DNA from 3 places in the Serratia sp. TSA_130.1 genome. Region 1 is predicted to be linked to each of the others. Evidence: riboswitches for the same ligand, from Rfam matches in the RefSeq annotation. Region 1 holds a riboswitch; each other region holds the start of a gene.
What was found. Region 1 has a riboswitch for thiamine pyrophosphate ahead of thiC (phosphomethylpyrimidine synthase ThiC). Riboswitches for the same ligand answer to the same signal wherever they lie in the genome.
Positions count from the first base shown of each region.

Region 2: another riboswitch for thiamine pyrophosphate. It lies ahead of thiB (thiamine ABC transporter substrate binding subunit); the one in region 1 lies ahead of thiC (phosphomethylpyrimidine synthase ThiC).
Region 3: another riboswitch for thiamine pyrophosphate. It lies ahead of thiM (hydroxyethylthiazole kinase); the one in region 1 lies ahead of thiC (phosphomethylpyrimidine synthase ThiC).

Region 1 covers NZ_JBQZFS010000013.1:6,407-10,816, reverse strand. The annotation lists gene thiE (thiamine phosphate synthase) at 1-283, opposite strand, end outside; gene thiC (phosphomethylpyrimidine synthase ThiC) at 276-2,219, opposite strand; TPP riboswitch at 2,334-2,458, opposite strand; gene ACUTQY_RS24530 (Rsd/AlgQ family anti-sigma factor) at 2,498-3,001, opposite strand; gene nudC (NAD(+) diphosphatase) at 3,103-3,870, shown strand; gene hemE (uroporphyrinogen decarboxylase) at 3,909-4,410, shown strand, end outside.
Region 2 covers NZ_JBQZFS010000003.1:377,724-382,133, reverse strand. The annotation lists gene ACUTQY_RS14885 (sugar efflux transporter) at 1-600, opposite strand, end outside; gene sgrT (glucose uptake inhibitor SgrT) at 757-930, opposite strand; gene sgrR (HTH-type transcriptional regulator SgrR) at 1,021-2,682, shown strand; TPP riboswitch at 2,720-2,838, shown strand; gene thiB (thiamine ABC transporter substrate binding subunit) at 2,896-3,882, shown strand; gene thiP (thiamine/thiamine pyrophosphate ABC transporter permease ThiP) at 3,858-4,410, shown strand, end outside.
Region 3 covers NZ_JBQZFS010000007.1:180,897-185,306, forward strand. The annotation lists gene ACUTQY_RS21130 (hypothetical protein) at 66-800, shown strand; gene ACUTQY_RS21135 (hypothetical protein) at 854-1,180, shown strand; gene ACUTQY_RS21140 (hypothetical protein) at 1,260-1,910, shown strand; TPP riboswitch at 2,831-2,927, shown strand; gene thiM (hydroxyethylthiazole kinase) at 2,963-3,754, shown strand; gene thiD (bifunctional hydroxymethylpyrimidine kinase/phosphomethylpyrimidine kinase) at 3,754-4,410, shown strand, end outside.

The DNA.
Region 1 (4,410 bases):
TGGTATCGAGATCTTCCTGGCCCAGATGCACGCCGTAGGCGCCGTGCTTGATCGCCAGCCGCCAGTAATCGTTGATGAACAGCCGCGCCTGATAACGCCGGCCCAGCGCGATGGCGGCGGCGATATCCTCTTCGACCTGCTCGTCCGGCAGATCCTTGATGCGCAGCTGGATCGTGGTAACGCCGGCCTCCAGCAGACGAGCGATCCATTCCACGCTGTCGACGACCGGGTAAAGCCCCAGTTTGTGGGGCGTCGCCGGGAAGGGCGTCGTGATATCAGTCATTGCTCGTCTCCTCCTGCAGATTGCCGGCGCTGTGATACAGCTCGCTGCCGCGGGCGCGGAACTCGGCGGACATTTTTTCCATGCCGGTCAGCTGCACCTCGATCGGTTTGGCGGCCTCTTGGGCGGCGGCGTAGTCGCGCACCTCTTGTGAAATCTTCATCGAGCAGAATTTCGGTCCGCACATCGAGCAGAAGTGAGCGATCTTGCCGGACTCCTGCGGCAGGGTTTCGTCGTGATAGGCGCGCGCGGTGGCCGGATCGAGCGCCAGATTGAACTGATCTTCCCAGCGGAATTCGAAACGCGCCTTGGACATGGCGTTATCGCGAATTTGCGCGCCCGGATGGCCTTTGGCCAGATCGGCGGCGTGGGCGGCGATCTTGTAGGTGATCAGGCCCTGTTTGACGTCCTCTTTATTCGGCAGGCCGAGGTGCTCTTTCGGCGTGACGTAACACAGCATGGCGCAGCCGAACCAGCCAATCATCGCCGCGCCGATGCCGGAGGTGAAATGGTCATAGCCCGGGGCGATATCGGTGGTCAGCGGGCCAAGGGTGTAGAACGGCGCTTCGTGGCAATGTTCCAGCTCTTCGGTCATGTTGCGGCGGATCATCTGCATCGGCACGTGGCCCGGGCCTTCAATCATCACTTGTACGTCGTATTCCCAGGCGATTTTGGTCAGCTCGCCCAGCGTATGCAGCTCGGCGAACTGGGCCTCGTCGTTGGCGTCCTGAATCGAACCGGGGCGCAGGCCGTCGCCGAGCGACAGCGAAACGTCGTAGGCGGCGCAGATCTCGCAGATTTCACGGAAGTGCTGATAGAGGAAGTTTTCCTGATGGTGCGACAGACACCATTTGGCCATGATCGAGCCGCCGCGCGACACGATGCCGGTCAGGCGTTTGGCGGTCATCGGCACGTAGCGCAGCAGCACGCCGGCGTGGATGGTGAAGTAATCGACCCCTTGTTCAGCCTGTTCCAGCAGCGTATCGCGGAACATCTCCCAGGTGAGGTTTTCCGCCACGCCGTTGACCTTCTCCAGCGCCTGGTAGATAGGCACGGTGCCGATGGGCACCGGGCTGTTACGCAGGATCCACTCGCGGGTTTCGTGAATATAGCGGCCGGTGGAGAGATCCATCACGGTGTCTGCGCCCCAGCGGGTGGCCCACACCAGCTTCTCCACCTCTTCTTCGATCGACGACGTGACCGCCGAGTTGCCGATATTGGCGTTCACCTTCACCAGGAAATTGCGGCCGATGATCATCGGCTCCGCCTCCGGGTGATTGATGTTGGCAGGAATGATGGCGCGGCCGGCGGCCACTTCCTGGCGCACGAACTCCGGCGTGATGTTGTCCGGCAGGTTGGCGCCCCAGCCCTGGCCCGGATGCTGGTGGCGTAGCACCTCGCCGCGAATGCGTTCGCGCCCCATGTTTTCACGGATGGCGATAAACTCCATCTCCGGGGTGACGATGCCGGCGCGGGCATAGTGCAGCTGGGTAACGCACTTGCCCGGCAACGCCTTGCGCGGCAGCGGCAGATGTTCGAAGCGCAGGTGATCCAGCCCCTCGTCCGCCAGACGCTGTTGGGTGAAGCCGGAACTGGCGCCGCTCAGGGTCGCAGTATCGCCGCGCGCGTCGATCCAGCCGGCGCGCAGCTTGGCCAGGCCGGCGTGCACATCGAGCTCGGCCTGCGGATCGCCGTATGGGCCCGCGGTGTCATATACCGGGATCGCCTCGTTCTGTTCATACTGCGGGCTATCTTTGCTGCCGCCGACCAGGGTCGGGCTGAGCTGAATTTCGCGCATCGGCACCTGGATATCGCGGCGCGAGCCCTGCAGGTAGATGCGGCGTGAGTTTGGGAAAGCCATGCCTTGCAGCGTGTCGATAAACTGCTGGGCGGCTTCGCGTTGCGCTTTACGGGCGCGCGGTGGATTAACGTTAGACATAGCAAGTTCCTACCAGTGTGTTGGGTTGGGAAAGTTGCTTGTCTGGAGCTCGGAGGGAGTAATGATGGTGGCCGATAAGGCTGGACGCCCGCAAAGGGAAGGCCGTGCCTGTGGCGATAGATTACTCTTGTTCCCTTCGCGGGTATTAGCCCGATCAGGTTCCGCGGATCCCGAATTAACGGTCTCAGCCTGGCTGATTCGATGAACAAATCAGGCGCTAGGCACTCCGACAAGATGCCCCCCAGTATAGGAGGGATAAGAAAAAAAACTATAAAATTTTAACGCGCCGGATCCAGCGCCTGGTCCGGCAGCGGTTGCTGCGCGGCCTCCGCTTCCAACAGGATCAGCTTATCTTCCAGCGCAAAGCGCGCCGCCAGCGTTTCGCCGATATCCGACAAGGCCTGATGGAATTCCAGACAGACCTCCTGATCGATATCCACTTCGGTATAGCGATCGTGGAACGCCATGATCTGTTCGGTATTGGCCCATAGCTTGGGGTAGATGTTCACCGCCAGCGACATTTTCGGACTGGCTGCGCCTTCCACTTGTTTGATAATTCTGTCATAGATATGAAAATGCCCTGCGGAGAGGTAATCCACCAGGTTATGGCAAAAGTTCTCCAGCGCTTTTTCATTCAGCGGCGTATGCTTTTCTTTATTCGGTTTGAGGCCTACCAGCGTGCAGTAGGCGACCAGCAACTGCTTGCGGGCCTGAAGCCATTGATCAACTAATTCATTACTACCGCCAACGCGCTGAGTCAGCCTTTCCAAACGGTTGAGCATGTTTGACTCCGTGTAAGTAATAAAAGTAACCGGTAAGTTATTAAAATGTAACAAAGCCGATTTGTAGAGTGCCAGTGAAGCTGAGGTTGTGCAACAACGATATGGAACTTGCATTAACGGGCAATGAAAACGGCTGGTGGATCGTCAGCCATGAAAGCAAACTTTGGTTACCGAACGGTGAATTGCCGTCGGGGACGGCCGCCGTCCTCGGGCTGCAGGGCCACATGGCGCGCATCATCGGTGAGTGGGAGGGCGCGCCGGTCTGGCTGGTGCGCCAGGCGATGCCGCGGGAGATGGGATCGGTGCGTCAGCTGTTGGATCAGGATCGTGGTCTGTTCCAGCTTGCCGGGCGCGGCGTGCAGCTGGCGGATTTCTACCGCTCCCATCGCTTTTGCGGCTACTGCGGCCATGAGATGCATCTCAGCCGCACCGAAAGCGCCTGCCTCTGCGGCCACTGCAAAGAACGGTACTACCCGCAGATTGCGCCCTGCGTGATCGTCGCCATTCGGCGCGACGATCAGATCCTGCTGGCGCAGCACGTGCGCCATCGCGGCGGTATCCACACGGTGCTGGCCGGTTTCGTCGAAGTGGGCGAAACGCTGGAGCAGGCGGTGGCGCGCGAAGTGATGGAAGAGAGCAATATCGAAATCAAGAACCTGCGCTACGTCACTTCACAACCCTGGCCGTTCCCACACTCGCTGATGATGGCCTTTATGGCCGATTACCATCAGGGCGACCTTCGTCACGATCCCAAGGAGCTGCTTAACGCCGGCTGGTATCGCTACGACCAACTGCCGCTGTTGCCGCCGCCCGGCACCGTGGCGCGCCGGTTGATTGAGGACACCGTGGCGCTGTGCCGGGAAGAATAATGTACAATGGCCGGCAGATTATTAAGGGAGCCCCATAAATGACTGAGTTGAAGAACGATCGCTACCTGCGCGCGCTGTTGCGCCAGCCGGTGGATGTGACCCCCGTATGGATGATGCGCCAGGCCGGTCGTTATTTGCCGGAGTACAAGGCGACCCGTGCCCAGGCCGGTGATTTCATGTCGCTGTGCAAGAACGCGGAGCTGGCCTGTGAGGTTACGCTGCAGCCGCTGCGCCGCTATGCGCTGGACGCCGCCATTCTGTTCTCCGACATTCTCACCATTCCCGACGCCATGGGGCTTGGCCTGTACTTTGAAGCCGGCGAAGGCCCGCGTTTCAGCTCACCTATCACCTGCCGTGCCGACGTCGACAAACTGCCGGCGTTCGATCCGGAAGTGGAGCTGGGCTATGTGATGAACGCGGTGCGCACCATCCGCCGCGAGCTGAAGGGCGAAGTGCCGCTGATCGGCTTCTCCGGCAGCCCGTGGACGCTGGCTACCTATATGGTTGAAGGCGGGAGCAGCAAGGCCTTCACCAAGCTGA
Region 2 (4,410 bases), on a different contig from region 1:
GTCCGCCGCGCGCGGCACCGAAGGCAGCATGAACCCGACCAGCAGCACGCAGATAGCGAAGGTGGCGGCGGCGATCAGGAACATCACGGTAAAGCCGTAATTCAGCGCCAGCGCAAACGACAGCGGCGGGCCGATCACCCACGCCAGCGAAAGCTGGGCGCGCATCACCGAACTGAACATCACCACTTCACGCGCCTCGCTGTCGGCGTATTCCCGCGCCAGCGCGAAGATCTGCGGCATGGCGGTGTTGGCAACGGCGGACATCAACACCCCGGCGGTGATCAGCGTCAGGTAGTCGCGGTTGAAAGCGAACAGCAGGCAGTTGCCGACCGCCATCAGGCAGCACAGCAGGATCAGCCTGCGCCGATCGCCGCGGGTGTCGGAACGTTTAGCCAGCAGGAAGCTGACGACGATGCCGGCCACCGCGTTGGCGGTGTAAAACAACCCGACCCACAGCGGCCGCACCTTAACTTCGGTGGTCAGAAACAGGCTGAGCGTCGGCGTCAGCAGCGCGCCGGCGATGCCGGAGAGAAAAGCGATCAGCAGGAAGGCGGCAAAGATGGGGTTGATGCGCAGTGATAACCGTCTCAGGCGTTCCATATCCTCTTCCCTGATCCCAAAGCAGAAGCAAAAACCTTAGGCCACGGCGAGGAAAATGCAAGTCCATCGCCCTAACCGCAAATAAAAAAACCAGTGGGGCGACCCACTGGCTGGTGAAACAGCACCATTACTCAGAAACTTTTATGCCGCAGCGCCTTACAGGTGCTCGCGATACTGCTTGTCGCTCATCTCTTTGATATCCCATTGCGTCAGGTGCGCCAATATTGCCAGCCGCGCCTGCTCGGGCACCACGCTCAGCCAGTCGGCGTGCTGCCGACGCACCGCGCTGAAATAGCGCTGATAGAACGATTTGGATAAGAAAGCTTTCATGATTACGCCCTCCCCTTTCATTGATGAAAATTATCGGCGTAATATAGGGAAAGAAAAATTGACGAGTTGAGACAGGAGTGTTCCTCTTTTATGTCCACGTCCAGATTGCAGCAGCAGTTCATCCGTCTGTGGCAGCGCTGCCACGGTGAAACCACCGACACCACGCTGCAGGCGCTGGCGGAGGCGCTGAGCTGCTCGCGGCGCCACGTACGCTCCCTGTTGAGCGCCATGCAGCGGGAGGGCTGGCTCACCTGGCAGGCGGAGTCGGGACGCGGCAAGCGTTCGCGGCTAACCTTTCATTACACCGGCCTGGCGCTGCAGCAACAGCGGGCCGAGGAGCTGCTGGAGCAGGATCGCATCGATCAGTTGGTGCAGCTGGTGGGCGACAAAAACGTGGTGCGCCAAATGCTGCTGTCGCAGCTGGGGCGCAGCTTCCGTCAGGGGAAACATATCCTGCGGGTGCTCTACTATCGGCAGTTGTACAACCTGCTGCCCGGCTCGGCGCTGCGGCGTTCCGAGACCCATTTGGCGCGTCAGATCTTCAACGGCCTGACGCGCATAAATGAGGAAAACGGGGAACTCGAATCCGATCTGTCCCACCATTGGCAGGCGCTGACGCCGCTGCACTGGCGGTTTTACCTGCGCCCGGCGATCCATTTTCATCATGGCCGCGAGCTGGAGATGGCGGACGTCATCAGCTCGCTTTCGCGTCTGACCTCGCAACCGCTGTTCTCGCATATCGAAAGCGTCACCTCGCCGACGCCGTTCGTTGTCGACGTGCATCTGCGCAGCCCCGACCACTGGTTACCCTGGCTGCTGGGCAGCGTGCACGCCATGATCCTGCCGCGCGAATGGCGCGATCTGCCGGACTTCACCCGCCATCCGATCGGCACCGGCCCCTACCGCGTGGTGCGCAACCTTCCCAGCCAGATGAAGATCCACGCCTTCGATGACTATTTCGGCTACCGGGCGCTGATCGATGAGGTCAACATCTGGGTGCTGCCGGAATTCTCCGAAGAACTGGTGCACTCCGGCGTACAGCTGCAGGGCGATGAAACCGGCAACAGCGAGCTGGAAAGCCGGCTGGAAGAAGGCTGCTACTTCCTGCTGTTCGATCAGCGCTCTCCCTTGGCGGCCGATCCCGCCATGCGCAGCTGGCTGTGCGAATTGATCAACCCCATTTCGCTGCTGAGCCACGCCGGGCCGCTCTACCAGCGCTATTGGTCGCCGGCGTACGGCCTGCTGCCGCGCTGGCACCACAACCGCGCGCTGGCGCAGCAGCCCAAACCGGCGGGGCTGACCGAACTGACGCTGACTCACTTCAATGAGCATTCGGAGTTCCACGCCATCCGCCAGGCGATCGAGCCGCTGCTGGCGCAGCACGGCATCCGCCTGATCGTGCAAAGCGTGGATTACGCGACCTGGCACCAGGGCGACGCGCGCAGCGATCTGTGGCTCGGCAGCGCCAACTTCTATCTGCCGCTGGAGTTTTCGCTGTTCGCCACGCTGTACGAGCTGCCGCTGATGCAGCATTGCATGAGCGAGGACCTGGCGCAGGATGCGGCGCTATGGCGCGCCAACCGTCTGCCGCTGGCGGAGTTCTGCCAGCGCCTGGTCAGCAATCACCAACTGCATCCGCTGTTCCACCACTGGCTGCAGCTGCACGGCCAGCGCAGCATGCGCGGCGTGCGAATGAACACCCTCGGCTGGTTCGACTTCAAGTCAGCCTGGTTTGCCCCGCCGGAGGCATAAGCGCCTTTCGCCCGGGTCGGTTAATCTTTACAATAGCGCCGTCTCAACGGGGTGCGGAGAGTCGGGCCGCGTGATAAGCCCGATTTTCCGCTGAGAGCACACCCGTCGAACCTGATCCGGTCAATACCGGCGGAGGGATTTGAGCCCAGCGAACCGGCGACGCCGCCTCGCCCCCTCAGATGCCCTTGCCCCCTTATTTTTCAGGAGTGCAACGTGGTCAAAAAATATCTGCCCTGCTTATTGCTGCTGTGCGCCGCGCCGGTGTTCGCCAAGCCGACGCTGACGGTTTACACCTACGATTCCTTCGCCGCCGACTGGGGCCCAGGCCCGGCGGTGAAAAAAGCCTTCGAAGCCGAGTGCGACTGTGAGCTGAAGTTCGTGGCGCTGGAAGACGGCGTCTCACTGCTGAACCGCCTGCGCATGGAAGGCAAGAACAGCGCCGCCGACGTGGTGCTGGGGCTGGACAACAACCTGCTGCAGGCGGCGCAGCAAACCGGCCTGTTCGCGCCGAGCGGCGTGGACACCGCCAAACTGACGGTGCCGGGCGGCTGGCAGGACGCGACCTTCGTGCCTTACGACTACGGGTACTTCGCCTTCGTCTACGACAAGGAAAAACTGAAGAACCCGCCGAAAAGCCTGCAGGAGCTGGTCAGCAGCGATCGTGACTGGAAGGTGATCTACGAAGATCCGCGCACCAGCACGCCGGGCCTCGGCCTGCTGCTGTGGATGCAAAAAGTGTATGGCGACAAGGCGCCGGCCGCCTGGCAGCAGTTGGCGAAAAAGACCGTGACCGTCACCAAAGGCTGGAGCGAAGCCTACGGCCTGTTCCTGAAAGGCGAAGGCGATCTGGTGCTCAGCTACACCACCTCCCCCGCCTATCATCTGATCGCCGAGAAAAAAGACCGCTACGCCGCCGCCACGTTCAGCGAAGGCCACTACCTGCAGGTGGAAGTGGCCGGCAAACTGAAGGCCGCCAAACAGCCTGAGCTGGCGGAGCGTTTCATGCAGTTCATGGTGACGCCGGCATTCCAGAACACCATCCCGACCGGCAACTGGATGTACCCGGTGATCAACACCCCGCTGCCCGTCGGCTTTGAACAGATGAACGTGCCGCATACCGCGCTGCAATACAGCGCCGAAGAGGTGGCCACACAACGCGGCGGCTGGATCCGGGCATGGCAAACCGCCGTCAGCCGCTGATCCCCCGCTGGCTCTGGCCGGGGCTGCTGGCCGCCGGCATGATCCTGCTGGTCGCCGCGCTGGCGATGGGCTCGCTGTGGCGTCACTCGCCGGACAGCGGCTGGCGCGGCCTGTGGCAGGACAGCTACCTGTGGCACGTGGTGCGCTTCACTTTCCTGCAGGCGCTGCTGTCGGCGCTGATTTCGGTGCTGCCCGCCATTCTGCTGGCGCGCGCGCTCTACCGGCGTCGTTTCCCCGGCCGGCAGTTGCTGCTGCGACTGTGCGCCATGACGCTGGTGCTGCCGGTGCTGGTGGCGGTGTTCGGCCTGCTCAGCGTCTATGGGCGCCAGGGCTGGCTGGCGACGCTGTGCGGCTGGCTGGGCGTCGAGTATGATTTCTCGCCCTACGGGCTGCAGGGCATTCTGCTGGCGCACCTGTTCTTTAACCTGCCGCTGGCTACCCGCCTGTTGCTGCAGGCGCTGGAGAATATTCCGGTGGAACAGCGCCAGCTGGCCGCCCAGCTGGGCATGAACGGCTGGCAGCAGTTCC
Region 3 (4,410 bases), on a different contig from region 1:
AGTTGCACAGCAGTGGGAAAGATTACATAGTTTACAACCTGAATTATTACACTTAAAGGAATATCATGGCTGATTATATCAATAGTAACATTCTTAGCCAATCATATGTTCATGTAGAGCCTGAGTGGCTTGCGACAGTAAAAGGGAAAGAGAAACAAGAGGCTATTGAAAGGATAAAAAATATCATCAAAAAACATGCCGAAGAGAGGATGAAGTTCTTTCTTTATGATGATGTTGATATTGATGTTTCCTTTGAAGATGGCTCTATTAAAGCTCGTATCACTGCATATGGTAGTGTTTGTGTTTTATTAAATGCTCTTACTCCAGTCGGTAATTTTGTAACAAACTATTCCTCATATAGGGAAGGAATTAAAACAATAGTTTCTGATGTGGCAAGACTTAGTGATGTTGTCAACGCTGAAGTTTTGTTCCAAACTAAATCAAGGAGTAAAAAAGAAATTATTAGAGTTGAGGCTAGGAAGGGTATTGTTGGTTCGCTTGAGAATATTAATAAAAAAATAAATGAAATTAGCTATAAGACTAAAACACACAAAAAAAATTCAGTCATGTCAATATATAATTCAATCTTGGAATTACATAAAAATATTCTTGAATTGATGGATAATGTAAATGATGCTGATGATAAAGAACTTGTAAGAACTGCACTTATTGATGGGGTTAAAAATCTCAACTTGGGAAAAGGTGCATTTGATCTAACAGATCCAATGTCTCAAAAAATACACTCTGATTTGCTACAGGAACGAAAAGAATTAGTCAGTAATCTGGAAAATTACAAATAGCTTGAAGTTCTTATGTTAAAAATATTATTCGGCTCAGTCTAAAAGAGGTTTGTATGTTAGATCAAAATCTTGTTGAAATTTCAGTGTGGCGAGACCGAGAATGTAGCAATCAAATAGTTGAATTTGATTTGCCTGATTCAGTTTGCAACAATGCTGATACTTTTCTATCTGAAGTAAATAATTTTCTGATTGATAATGAATTTATTGAGAATATTCACCCAAGTTTTTTAACAAACTTAGAGTTTTCAGAGGCTCTGGCGATTACATGTTCAAAAGAAACAATTTGTGATCATTACAAAGTTGATCGAGAGACAAAAGAACTCGAAAAATTAATATCTCGCTCAAGAAAAATGATAATTTATGCACGTGATAAATTTTAATAGATTTGCCTTGATTGCCTATTCAACAGAATAACAATTTAAGTTTATGTTCAAACATGATTTAACTTAGGGGTGTTTTATGAAATCACGAGAGCTAAAGACTATTCATGATCTGATAATTACAAATTATCAAAAGCATGACTTAGGAAATGGCCGTTATCTCCATACTTTCCAGCCAGCAACAACTGACACTACCTATCAGTTTGAAGCCAACATTGAGGATGTAGTCATCGAAGGAGAAAGATATAATATTGGATTCACTGAGCATAATGGTATAAAGACTATTGATACATCATGTTTATCAAAGTCATCTGTTCTAGACAAAGACTTTAGCTATCAATATGCTCGTAATATGTCTAAACAGAAACATGATGAAAATAAAGGGAAAAATGATTCGAGGGTAAAGCATTCTGAGTCCGATGGCTACTATTGGGGGCGGAAATATGCTTGGCGTGAATTTGGACTAGCTCTACCTCGAGAGGTCTTTGAGCGCTACTTAATAGAGTGCATTGGTCATCCTTATATCGAATGTCAGGTCATAACAGAAGGATATCCACAAGGTGATGATTCTATCGCTTTTTTAGATGATGGCCTAGCTGATGCCATTGATGGTTTAATCCAAACTGCTGTGATTGTTAATAAAGGGCCTTATTTTAAATCACCATTATATTATGGTGGTGATAAAAAATTTACGATTAAAGGTGTCCCTGCTATAACCGACAAAAAATGATCTATTTTAAAATCAGACTTACTATAAGACGTAAGTCTGATTTTATCGAAAAATCAAAAAATAGTCTTTTATCTTTCCTTTAAATGAATGTATGTTCAAGGGTGAATGTAATGTAAAAACCATTCATCCTCGTAAACGCCACCCTGAAAGGTATTTTTTTTGACTCGGTTTACTCCTGAATTTATATTGTTAACGTGTTCTAATTGCTAGTGATTAGATTCTACAAAAGTAGAAAGGCGAGCCTAATAGCTCGCCTTTTCATATTAATTTACTAGCTTACGACTTTTAGACAATAGCACACTCACATCTGAGTGTCTGGTTACCCTGCCTGGCAGAACTGCCCAAACTCCTAGATATTTTCCCACTTATGAGGACCATAACCCACCCCATTTTATTTCGGGTATATGGTAGGCTGAGGGAGGCTCGTCAGTGTACACCTCTGGATTTGGTTTTAAATTAACTTATTTATTTTTTTAAATTTATATCAATCATCCGTTGCCGGGATTACCCCCGCCCAGACGGATGGCACACAATGAATAACGATAAGTCAAACTAGCCTAAACACTTCCAATACATGAGGCGTATGGTCACTGTTTACCCTTCATACATCATTATTGACGGTATTAAGATCAGCCGTTCCCGTCTGTCCTTTGTATTCCAATTGGAATTGGCAAAAGCACTTCGACTGTATGAAGAAAACGTTTGCAGAAAATAGATTTATTTTAAATCCTCACAACTGAATTAATTTTATTAAGCCGCCTTATGGGCGGTTTTTGTGCCTGCCATTTATCTGTGGGATACAACGTGAGACACAAACTGGGACACAGAGGATTTTTTAGGGTTGAGTCTTTGGCTTCCCACTGGCATGATCCAGAATAGGGATTAACGGGACGTTAATCACAAACTTTTGATTTTGTTTTACAAATGACTCGGGGTGCCCTTCCGCGTGAAGGCTGAGAAATACCCGTATTACCTGATCTGGATAATGCCAGCGTAGGGAAGTCACGGCCGCTCAACCGGCGCCGCCTTCTTGAACGCCGGTTGGGAGGAATATGATCGCTCGACCTGATGCACTACCCGGCGCCCGCGCCGCGGCCTGTCTGACCCAATTCCAACAGCGGCCTCCGCTGATCCACTGCCTGACCAACGAAGTGGTGCAATCGCTGACCGCCAACGTGCTATTGGCGCTCGGCACCTCCCCGGCGATGGTGGTGGAGCCGCAAGAGGCGGCGCAGTTCAGCGCGCTGGCCGACGGCCTGCTGATCAACGTCGGTACCCTCAATGCGCTGCGCGCCGAATCGATGCGGGCGGCGGTGGCCGCCGCCAATCGGGCCGGCAAGCCCTGGACGCTGGATCCGGTGGCGGTCGGCGCGCTCTCCTACCGCACCGCCTTCGCCAAACAGCTGCTGGACGAGAAACCGGCGGCGATACGCGGCAACGCCTCGGAAATCATGGCGCTCAGCGGGTTGCTGGCCAGCGGCCGCGGCGTGGACAGCGGCGACGATTCGCTGGCGGCCTTGCCCGCCGCGCGTGAGCTGGCGCAGCGCAGCGGCGCGGTGGTGGCGGTCACCGGCGCGGTGGATTACGTCACCGACGGCCAACGCGATTGGGCGATCGAAGGCGGTTCCCCACTGATGACGCGGGTGGTGGGCACCGGCTGCGCGCTGTCGGCGGTCGTGGCGGCGTTTTGCGCCCTGCCGGGCGATCGCCTGGACAACGTGGCGACCGCTTGCCGGGTGATGTCCCACTGCGGCGGTCTCGCGGCCAGACAGGCCGGCGGGCCGGGCAGCTTTACGCCGGCGTTCCTCGATGCGCTGTATCAACTGCGCGGGGAGGATCTGTGATGAAACGCATTAACGCGCTGACCATCGCCGGCACCGATCCCAGCGGCGGCGCCGGTATTCAGGCCGATTTGAAGGCCTTCTCGGCGCTCGGCGCCTACGGCACCTCGGTGATCACCGCGCTGGTGGCGCAAAATACCCGCGGCGTGCAGTCGGTGTATTACATCGATCCGGCGTTCGTCGCCGCGCAGCTGGACTCGGTGTTCAGCGACGTGCGCATCGACAGCGTCAAGATCGGCATGCTGGCCAACGCCGACATCGTGCAGGCGGTGGCCGAACGGCTGCGCCATTACCGGCCGGAATTCGTGGTGCTGGATACCGTGATGCTGGCGAAAAGCGGCGATCCGCTGTTGGCGCCGGAGGCGGTGGCGTCTATCCGGCGCGAGCTGTTGCCGCTGGTGTCGATCATTACGCCGAACCTGCCGGAAGCGGCGGCGCTGCTGGCGTGCGCGCCGGCGGAAGATGAAGCGCAGATGCGCGAGCAGGGGCGGGCGCTGCTGGCGATGGGCTGTCGGGCTGTGCTGATGAAGGGCGGCCACCTGAGCGAAAGCGAGAGCCCGGACTGGTTGTTTACCGCCGAAGGCGAGCAGCGCTTTACGGCGCCGCGCGTCGCCACCCGCCACACCCACGGCACCGGTTGCACGCTCTCGGCCGCGCTG